DNA from 2 places in the Methylobacterium sp. Leaf469 genome. Region 1 is predicted to be linked to the other one. Evidence: riboswitches for the same ligand, from Rfam matches in the RefSeq annotation. Region 1 holds a riboswitch; the other holds the start of a gene.
What was found. Region 1 has a riboswitch for cobalamin ahead of ASG60_RS07035 (TonB-dependent siderophore receptor). Riboswitches for the same ligand answer to the same signal wherever they lie in the genome.
Positions count from the first base shown of each region.

Region 1 (5,251 bases):
AGCAGCAGCCGGGCCCGGCGCGCCAGGGCGATGGCGATGCCGACCTTCTGGCGCATGCCCTTCGAATAGGTCGCGGCCTTGCGCGCGTGCGCCTCGGTCGCGAGACCGGCTTGCGCCAGCAGGCGGTCGGCCGCGTCGCGAGACAGGGCGAGCCCCGCCAGCGTCGTGAAGTAGCGCAGGTTCTCCCGGCCCGAGAGCGTGGGATAGAGCGCCACCTGCTCGGGGATGTAGGCGATGGCCGCCCGCGCCGCGATGGGGGCGGCGCCCGCATCGATTCCACAGACCCGGACCGTCCCGCTCTCCGCTTTCAGGAAACCCAGGATGAGGTTGATGGTCGTGGTCTTGCCGGCCCCGTTGGGGCCGAGCAGGGCGAAGACTTCGCCCGCATGTAACGTCAGGGTCAGGCCGTCGAGGGCCCTGCGACCGCCGAAGGTCATGACGACGTCGCCGATCGCCAGGACCGGTTCGTGCGACTCCAGCATCAGAACCGCACCGAGACGGTGCCGGTGAAGCGTCGCGGTGCGCCGGGATAGACCCGGAACACGTTGAGCGAGCTCTCGTAGATCTCACTGTCGAAGATATTCTCGACGTTGAAGCCGAAGCGGATGTTCTCGTAGCGGTAATACGCCAGCGCGTCGGCGACCACGTAGGCCGGCAGGACGAAACCGGTGCCGCCCGCGTCGCCGGCGCGTTCGCCGACCCCACGCACGCCGCCCCCGATCCCGAGGCCCGCGTAGGGGCCGGACTGGACTTCGTAGACGGCGAGCAGGCTGCCGCTGTGCTTGGGGATGTTGATGAGGGGGGCACCCACGGGCAGGACGTTGTCCTTCGTCACTACGGCGTCGGCGTAGACGTAGCCGCCGATGAGGCGCAGCTCCGGCGAGATCTGGCCCGTGGCCGTGAGTTCGAAGCCCTGGCTGCGCACCCCGCCCGCCGCGAGGGAGAAGCCGCTGTTGTTGGGGTCGGGCGTCAGTACGTTCTCACGCTCGATATGGAACGCCGCACCGGTGAGGCCGAGCGCCCCGCCATAGAGGTCGAGCTTGGCGCCGACCTCGTAGCCGATGCCCGTCTCGGGGGCGAACGGCACCCCGCGCGAGGCCGCCGCCGCATCTGGGCCGATGTTCGGCCGGAAGCTCGTGCCGACATTGGTGTAGAGGGAGAGTTCGGGGAGCGGCTGATAGACGAGTCCGGCGCGGGGCGTCGCGGCGGCCCGCGACTGCTCGACGTCGCTGCGCGGAATGCGCTCGCGGAACGACTGCTCGAAGAAATCGAACCGGACGCCGAGCAGCGCCTTCCATTCGGGGCTGAGCGCGATCTGGTCCTGGGCGTAGAGGGCCGTATTGGTCACCCGCTCGAGGTTGTTGCGCGGGATGGTGAGCGGCGGCAGGGGCTGGCCGTAGCGCGGGTTGTAGATGTCGATGGAAAACGAGTTCTGCCGGACGTTCGAGCGCAGATAGACCGTGCGGCTGTCGGTGCTCTCGCGCTCGAAGCCGAGGAGCAGGGTGTGCGCCAGGGGCCCGGTGGCGAAGCGGCCGACCACCTCGGCCTGGCCGATGGCGGTGTCCCACCGGTAGTCCCGGAAGTTGCGGTCGCGGGAGACCGTGCGGTTGTCGGCCGCGATGGCGCGGACCTCGGCGGATTCGCCCTCGAGTGTGCCGGTGTTGAAATGTGCGCCGAGCCGCATCTGCCAATCGGCGTCGAAGCGGTGCTCCAAGCGGACCTGCAGGGTGTTCGAAGTCTGCTCGGTGCTCTGGCCCGGCTCGCCGAGGAAGCGCGAGATCGGCAGGAAGCCGAGCTGCCGGTTGATGGCGATCACGCCCCGGTCGAACACGATGCGGTTGCGCACGAATTCGGTCTCGACGGTGACCTTGGTGTCAGGCGTGATCTGCCAGCTGATGGACGGCGCCACGAACAGCCGGTCGCCGTCGACGAAATCGCGAAAGCTGTTCTGGCGCCCGCCCGCGAAGTTGAAGCGGTACTGGACCGTCTTGTCCTCGTTGAGGGCGCCGCCGGCATCCACGGTGCCGCGGAACTGCTCGAAGCTGCCCCAGAGGCCGCCCATCTCGACGAAGCGCTCGGCCGTCGGCTGCTTGGTGATGATGTTGACCACGCCGCCGGGATCGCTGCGCCCGAACAGGGCGCCGCCCGCGCCCTTCAGCACCTCGATACGCTCGACGTTCTGGGTGTCGGGCGGCGGCGGGAACCCTCGGTTGATGGCAAAGCCGTTCTTGAAGATCTCGGACGTGGTCACGCCGCGCACGGCGTAGCTGAAGACCGTCAGGCCGCCGAAGTTGTTCTGCTGGGCGACGCCGGGGGTGTAGTTGAACACCTGGTCGACTCGCGTCGCGGCCAGATCGGTGATGACCTCGCGCGAGGCAACCGTGACGACCTGGGGCACGTCGCGCTGGGGCGTGTCGGTCTTGGTGCTGCTCACGGCGCGCGCCGCGCTGAAACCCGGCGTCGGTCCGATCAACCCGATGGCGCCTTCCGGCACGTTGAGGCCGATGCCGGTGCCCTCCACCGTGAGGGTGTCCAGGGTGACCGCCGTCTCCTCGGCACGGACCGACGGCGTCAGGGACAGGGCCGCGAGGGCGACGCCGAGGCGCAGGCCGTTTTTCAGGAGCATCGTATCGGGTCTCGAACGGGATGAGCGCCGCTCCAGCCCGTCGCCCGATGAGGGGACGCCCCCCGGCACCGGCTCAGGAGCCTGAATGGCGTTTGAAACATTATTACGTTGCGAAGCTTGGCCATGCAAGCTGAAACCTTGCACGCCGAAATCAAGCAAGCCGAGTTCGGGCACGGGCTCCGTGTCGCCGGGCCGGTTCTGAGCGGGAACGCTTTCGGGGAAGGGGTGATCGATCGCGGCCATCAACACCATCCAAATGGTTCTGGACGTGTCAGGCAGAGCAGCACGGGCGCGCGCCGACCATGACGGGCCGACGTCGATCATGCGACCCACCGGAGCACCCCGCCCGAGAGACGTTCGTCGCCAAGGCAGGTCTCCTGGCTCACGGATCGACGCCCCTGCCTGGCCTTCCCGGTGCATGGCACCAGTGACCGTTCTCGGCAGCGGCTCACCGCTCACAGTTGCGGGGGCAGCTTCGGCATCGCCCGGATGGGCTCGACCGAATTCCCTCTTAGCTCGCGATCCGAGGACCGCGAGAACCTTGACGGCTGTACGGTTCCATCCGGGTCCGGAGAAGTCAAGGCCGAGCGCCCTCGGCCGCCGATTGGAACGTCACGGCGCGAGACCTGCCGGGCCGAGACACGCAGGATCGTGGCGAGCCCCGGCGCCGCGCACACCGAGGACGAAGGCGGCGAGGTCCAGGACGCCAGCCGGCTGTCTTCCTCGAAACCCGCGGATCCGGGGCGGACGATCGATTCAGCTGCCGGAGGAGCCGCCCGAGACCAGGCGCAGACCGGGCGCGGGTCGATTCACGATGGCCTCCCCGACCTTGCGTTCCAACTCGCCGTCCCGGAACGGTTTCTGAACGATACTGTCGGCGCCGACCGCGCCGACCTTCATCAGGGCCGTGGTGTCCGCATAGCCGGTGACGAACAGAATCGGCAGGCTGGGCCAGCGTTTGCGGATCTCGGTGGCGACCTCGGCCCCATTCATGCCCGGCATCGCGAAGTCCAGCACCACGAGATCGACGCAAGGGTCCGCCTCGAGGGACGCCAGTCCCGCGAGGCCCGAGCCCGCCTCGCGCACCGCGTGACCGGCCTCCGCGAGGCGGGTGGTGGTGACCTCACGCACAGCCGTGTCGTCATCGACGACGAGCAGGACCGATTGTCCGCCCGGCAAGCGGCCAAGCCCGCATGCGGTCATGTGGGGGGCCTCGTGGACGGCGCTCGTTCCGTCCTCGACGCGGGGCAGGTAGACTCGGATCGAGGTCCCCTCCCCGACGATCGTGTCGATGCGGATGCCGCCGCCTGACTGCTTCACGAAGCCGTAGGCCTGGGCGAGCCCGAGCCCCGAACCCTTGCCCACCTCCTTGGTGGTGAAGAACGGCTCGAAGGCGCGCGCCACCACCTCCGGCGGCATGCCCGTTCCCGTGTCGCTGACGGCCACCATCACGTACTCGCCCGGCATCGGCTGCTCGGGGCGCGTCTGGGGGCCGGTGACCGTGACGTTGGCCGTCTCGATGGTCAGACATCCCCCGACCACCATGGCGTCGCGCGCGTTGATGGCGAGGTTGAGGATGACGAGTTCGATCTGGGTCGCATCCACCAAGGCCGGCCACAGGTCGGGCTGCAGGGTCGTCTCGATGCGCACCGCGCCGCCGATGGAGCTCTGGAGCAGGTCGCGCATGGAGGCGACGGTCTGGTTCAGACTGACCGGGGTGGGCTCCAGCCTCTGGCGGCGGGAGAAGGCGAGGAGCTGCGCCGTGAGATTCGCGCCCCGATCCGCCGCTCCCTTCATCATCGCGAGCCGACGCTTCGAGCGCTCGGTCGAGACTTCGCGCCCGAGGAACTCGATGTTGCCCGAGATGACGGTGAGCAGGTTGTTGAAGTCGTGCGCGACACCGCTCGTGAGCTGCCCGACGGCCTCCAGGCGCTGGGCGAGGCGCAGGGCCTCTTCCACCCGCTCGCGCTCGACGATCTGCATCTGCAATTCGGCGTTCGAGGTGGCGAGTTCCCGCGTCCGCTCGGCGATGCGGAGTTCCAGCGTATCGTTGAGGGCCTGAAGCGCGGCCTCCGCCCGACGCTTGTCGGCCTTCGCCTGGGCCTCCGCCAACGCCCGCAGGACGGTGCGTGGAAGACGCTCGAGGCGCTGCTTCGTGATGTAGTCGACGGCGCCGTTCTTCAACGCCTCGACGGCGGTCTCCTCGCCGAGGGTGCCGGACACGAAGACAAACGGCGTGTCCGGGCACTGCTCCCGGGCGACGGCGAGGGCGCTGATGCCGTCGAAGGTCGGCAGGACGAAATCGGCGAGGATCAAGTCATGACGGCCCGGTAGGGCGGCGGCGGCGAAATCGGGGCGGTCCATCACCCGATCGATCACGTAGGGGCGCCCCATGCCGTCGAGGGCGGCCTCCACCAGTTCGGCGTCGAGATCGCTGTCCTCCAGGTGGAGGATGCGGATCGCGTCGTCGGCGTCCATCAGGTGTTCGATGGCCAGCCTCCCTTGTGCGGCGGCGGCTCGTTCAGGACGGCCCAGAACACGCCGAGTTCCTGGATGGCCGAGAAGAATTCGTTGAACCCAACGGGCTTCACCACGAATGCGTTCACCCCGAGGTCGTAGGAGCGC
Region 1 covers NZ_LMRE01000009.1:5,475-10,725, forward strand. The annotation lists gene ASG60_RS07030 (ABC transporter ATP-binding protein) at 1-482, opposite strand, end outside; gene ASG60_RS07035 (TonB-dependent siderophore receptor) at 482-2,626, opposite strand; cobalamin riboswitch at 2,976-3,185, opposite strand; gene ASG60_RS07040 (response regulator) at 3,383-5,104, opposite strand; gene ASG60_RS07045 (response regulator) at 5,104-5,251, opposite strand, start outside.

Region 2 (5,251 bases), on a different contig from region 1:
AGGCGGCCGTCGCGGGCTTCCGTGCTTTTCCAGGGTCGGTCGTAGTGATGCGCGATGCGGGTGCCGACACCCTGCACGACGAGGCGCATGGGCTTGCCCGTGACTTCGGCGAACCCCTTGATGCGCAGCACGCCGGCGGTCTCTGCCGCGCGACCGACGCGGATCGCCAGGTCCTCGGCGGTGGCCGTGGCCGGGACGGGCAGGGCCACGGAGTCGAAATCGTCGTGGTCGTGGTCCTCGCCCTCGCCGTGGTGCGAGGGTCTGGCGTCGAGATCGTCCTCGGCCGCGGCTCCGAGGCCCAGGATCACGCGGGGATCGAGGCGGCCGTGCTCGGCCTCCACCATCTTCACGGCGCGGGGCAGGTGGGCCTGAACCTCGGCGCGGACCTTCTCGCGGCCGGCGGCGTCGAGGAGGTCGGCCTTGTTCATCACCACGAGGTCGGCGCAGAGGATCTGGTCCTCGAACACCTCTTCCAGGGGATTGTCGTGATCGACGTTCGTGTCCTCGGCACGCTGGGCGGCGGAGGCCGCCGGATCGTCGGCGAAGAAGCCCGCCGCCACGGCTGGACCGTCGATGACCGCGATGACGCCGTCCACGGTGACCCGCGAGCGGATCGCAGGCCACTGGAACGCCTGGACCAAGGGCTTGGGCAGGGCGAGGCCGGAGGTCTCGATAAGGATGTGCTCGGGTGGGTCGGCTCGGTCGAGGAGCTTGTTCAGGGCCGGCACGAAGTCGTCGGCCACGGTGCAGCAGATGCAGCCGTTGGCGAGCTCGACGATGTCCTCGTCTTGGCAGCCTTCGATGCCGCAGGCGGCGAGAAACGAGCCGTCGAAGCCGATATCCCCGAACTCGTTGACGATGATCGCGAGCCGCCGGCCGTTCGCGTTCTCGACGAGGTGGCGCACGAGGGTCGTCTTGCCGGCCCCGAGGAAGCCGGTGACGATGGTGCAGGGAATCTTCTCGACCAGGGTCATTCGGCGGCGTCCGTACTAGGGTGCGCCGCGAGCGGCGGGATGCGGGCGACGACGCCCTTGCGGAATTCCTGGGGCCGCGCCTTCCACGGCACGACGCCGTCGGGCGTCTCGCCGTAGAGGCCGACCCCTTCGAGGATGATCCGGGCGGATTCGGTGGCGTCGAGGTCGCCGTAGACGTAGGTCCAGCGCCCTTCCGAGGCCACCGCCACCGTGCATGGCCGCTTGCAGACGGAGAGGCACTCGACGCCTTCGATCCGAAGGCCGGTCTGGCCGTGCTCACCGACAGCCTCCCGGAGCGCGTCGAGGAGGCGCGCACCGGCGCGGGGTTCCGCCGGGTCGCCCGCCGTACGGCAGGCGGTGCAGACGTAGAGGGTGACCACGTCAGGCATGCGCCGTCGCCTTGCGACCGAACAGGGCCCAGGCCCAGCCGTAGGCGAGCCCGATGACCGCCCAGAACACGAAGGCGATCCCGAGCGAGCGTGCGGCGAACTGGGCCGCGTAGCCCGCCGGCAGGGCGGAAGCCGCGTGGCTCGTCTCGGGTGCTCCGGCGAGGTGTGGTGCCACGATCAGGACGAGGCCGCCCGCGATGGAGATCGGCGCGCGGCGGATGGCGATGAGGTAGAGCCCCATGGCGGTGGCGACGGCGGTCATCACCCACCAGAACTGACGATCGGCGAGGGGGGCGGCGTCCATGCCCGGTAGTTCCGGCGGCAGGCCGAGGGCCGGCGCCAGGGCGACGGCGAGGAAGCCCGCCACGGCGAAGCGCAGGCCGGTCTCGGGCGTCGGTTCGCGCCCGCAGGCCAGCAGCACTGCGCCGAGCAGCAGGGCATACCCGACGCCGCCCACCAGGGTGGCGAGCGCCGTGAACGCCATGCGCGGCAGTCCGGGTCCGGGCTGCCAGGCGGGCGCGGTCTCGCCGCCGGACACGCCCGGGTCCTTCGCGCCGTGATCGTGTCCGCCATGCACCCGCACCACGAGGGATGCGAATCCCGGCGCGGGGGGCGATACGGGGGCTTGAGCCTGCGTCTCGTAACGCTCAGCCGCGATGATGAGCGGAGAGGTCAGGGCGAGCTGCAGGCCCGTCGCGACGATAGCCGCGAGGAAGCCGGCGACCAGGGCCGCCGACACGAGCCGGATGATCATGGGGTGTCTGCCTTCAGGCGCCAGGCGCTCAGTGGCAGGGAAAATTCTGGGTGTGGCGGAAATCGTGCGCCGCGTTGTGGAGCGCCATCGCCGGGGCGAAGCCCGCCATGAACACGAGGCCGAGGCCGAGGAACGCGGCGACGAGAACGGCCCCGAGGCGCTCGTTGGTGCGGGTGCCGGTCAGAACGAGGGTGTTGGTCGACATCGGTTGATCTCCTGGCCGCCCCGCCGGCGGCCGTGGTCGAAGGTGAGGACGAAGGTCCCCGGTGCCGGACGGCAGGTCTCCTGGCTCGCGGGTCATCCGGAACCTGCCGCCTTCCCGGATCGCTCCGGTGGCCGATGGCAGGCCCGTCGCCGCTCACAGTTGCGGGGGCAGCCGCGGTTTCAAGGCGCTTGCCCCTCACCGCGTTCCCTTTTCACCCCGTCGCCGGGGCACCGTCCGATCCCGATGCTTCTACGCGGTCGCGCGATCCCTGACAACGCGCCGCTGTGCCGTTTGCATCGCCTTTGACCACACAAGGGCGTTTCGGGCTAAAGAAGCCCTATGCGGCAGCCGTCCCCCCCATGACCGAGATATTCCCCCGTGTGACCCTCGTCCTCGGCGGCGCGCGCTCGGGCAAGAGCGTCCATGCCGAGGGGGTGATCGAGGCGCAGCCGCCACCCTGGCTGTATCTCGCAACGGCCCAGGCCTGGGACGACGAGATGCGCGACCGCATCGCCCTCCACCGCACCCGAAGGTCGGCCGACTGGATCACGCAGGACGTGCCGATCGACCTGCCCGAGGCGGTCGCGGCCGCGCGCGGACCGGTACTGGTGGATTGCCTCACCCTCTGGCTCACCAACCTGATCCTGGCGGAGGCCGACGTCGAGGCCGCGACCGGGGCGCTGCTCTCCGCTTGCGCCGACGCGCCGGGGCCGGTGGTCCTGGTCGGCAGCGAGGTCGGCCTCGGCATCGTGCCCGACAATGCCCTCGCCCGCCGCTTCCGCGACGCGGCAGGGCGGCTTCATCAGCGCCTCGCCGCACAGGCCGACCGCGTCGTGTTCATGGTGGCGGGGCTGCCGATGATCGTGAAACCCCAACATGGAGACCACGCATGAGCGACGCCGCCGACCGCCATCGGGAGAAGATGGAGAAGCGCAAGGCCGTGCAGGATGCCGAGGTGGCGGAGAAGACCATCGAGAAGGGCCTCCTCATCGTCAACACGGGTCCCGGCAAGGGCAAGACCACGGCGGCCCTGGGCCTGATGCTGCGGGCGCTGGGCCACGGCTGGCGGGTCGGCGTGGTGCAGTTCATCAAGGGCGCCTGGGACACGGGCGAGAAGCACGCCTTGAAGGCCTTCGGGAACCAGATCGACTGGCACACCCTCGGCGAGGGCTTCACCTGGGAGACCCAGGACAAGGCCCGCGACATCGCGGCGGCCGAGCACGCCTGGACGAAGGCCCTGGATCTCATGGCCGATCCGAGCATCCGCCTCGTGGTGCTGGACGAACTCAACATCGCGCTGCGCTACGACTACCTGCCCATCGACGACGTGGTGGCGGCGTTCCGGGCACGCCGACCGGACCTCCACGTCATCGTCACCGGCCGCAATGCCAAGCCGGCCCTCGTCGAGGCCGCCGACCTCGTCACCGAGATGGGCTCCGTGAAGCACCACTTCGCGGCGGGCGTGAAGGCGCAGGAGGGGATCGAGTTTTGAGGTTCCAGCCGTCATGACCCGCGCCATCATGATCCAGGGCACCGGTTCGGATGTCGGCAAATCCCTCATCGTCGCCGGTCTGTGCCGCGCCTTCGCCCGGCGCGGGCTGCGGGTGCGGCCGTTCAAGCCGCAGAACATGTCGAACAACGCCGCCGTCACGGCCGATGGCGGCGAGATCGGACGGGCCCAGGCGCTTCAGGCGAGGGCCGCCGGAGTGGCGCCCTCGGTCCACATGAACCCGGTCCTCCTCAAGCCCCAGAGCGAGACCGGCAGCCAGATCGTGGTGCAGGGCCGGATGGTCGGCCAGGCCGCGGCCCGGGACTACCAGGGCTGGAAGCCGCGCCTCCTCGGGGCCGTGCTCGAAAGTTTCACCCATCTGAAAGCCGAGGCCGACCTCGTCGTGGTCGAGGGCGCCGGCTCGGCGTCGGAGGTGAATCTGCGCGCCGGCGACATCGCCAATATGGGCTTTGCCCGCGCGTCGAACACGCCGGTGATCCTGCTCGGCGACATCGACCGCGGCGGCGTCATCGCCAGCCTCGTCGGCACGAAGGCGGTGATCGACCCGGCCGACGCGGCGATGATCCGGGGCTTCCTCGTCAACCGCTTCCGCGGCGATCCGAGCCTGTTCGCCGACGGCATGGACCTCATCGCCCGCCACACGGGTTGGCCCAGCCTCGGGCTGATCCCGCATTTTCCGTCCGCCGTCCGCCTGCCCGCGGAGGACGTTCTGGGACTGGTCGGCTCCGAAGCAGGCGCGGCGGGTCGCACGGTGGTGGCCGTCCCCGTCCTGCCGCGCATCGCCAATTTCGACGATCTCGATCCTCTGCGGGGCGAGCCGAACGTCTCCGTGGTTCTGGTTCGTCCGGGGGAGCCGATCCCCGTGGCCGACCTCGTGCTCCTGCCGGGCTCGAAGACCACCATCGCGGACCTCGATGTCTTTCGGTCCGAGGGCTGGGATATCGATCTCGCCGCCCATGTCCGGCGCGGCGGCCGGGTGCTCGGCCTCTGCGGCGGCTACCAGATGCTTGGGCGCCGCCTCGCCGACCCGCACGGGATTGAGGGCGCCCCCCGGACGGTGCCGGGTCTTGGGCTCCTCGACGTCGAGACGGTGATGACCCCGGTCAAGCGCCTCGAGGCCGTCACCGGCACCTCGTTGCCCGACGGCGTACCGTTCTCGGGCTACGAGATGCACCTGGGCGATACCACCGGGCCCGACGCGGTGCGCCCGCTCGTTCGTTTCGCCGATGGTCGCCCGGACGGGGCGATTTCGGCCGACGGCCGGGTCGCCGGCACCTACGTGCATGGCCTGTTCGCCGACGACGCGCAGCGCGCCGCGTGGCTCGCGCGCCTCGGCGCCCGGTCCGGCGGCGACGCCTACGAGGCGGGGATCGAGACCGTGCTCGACGCGCTCGCCGACCACCTCGAAATCCATGTGGA
Region 2 covers NZ_LMRE01000012.1:297,363-302,613, reverse strand. The annotation lists gene cobW (cobalamin biosynthesis protein CobW) at 1-974, opposite strand, end outside; gene ASG60_RS09235 (DUF1636 domain-containing protein) at 971-1,363, opposite strand; gene ASG60_RS09230 (CbtA family protein) at 1,356-2,117, opposite strand; gene ASG60_RS09225 (CbtB-domain containing protein) at 2,146-2,322, opposite strand; cobalamin riboswitch at 2,375-2,572, opposite strand; gene cobU (bifunctional adenosylcobinamide kinase/adenosylcobinamide-phosphate guanylyltransferase) at 2,682-3,215, shown strand; gene cobO (cob(I)yrinic acid a,c-diamide adenosyltransferase) at 3,212-3,814, shown strand; gene ASG60_RS09210 (cobyric acid synthase) at 3,828-5,251, shown strand, end outside.
Region 2: another riboswitch for cobalamin. It lies ahead of ASG60_RS09225 (CbtB-domain containing protein); the one in region 1 lies ahead of ASG60_RS07035 (TonB-dependent siderophore receptor).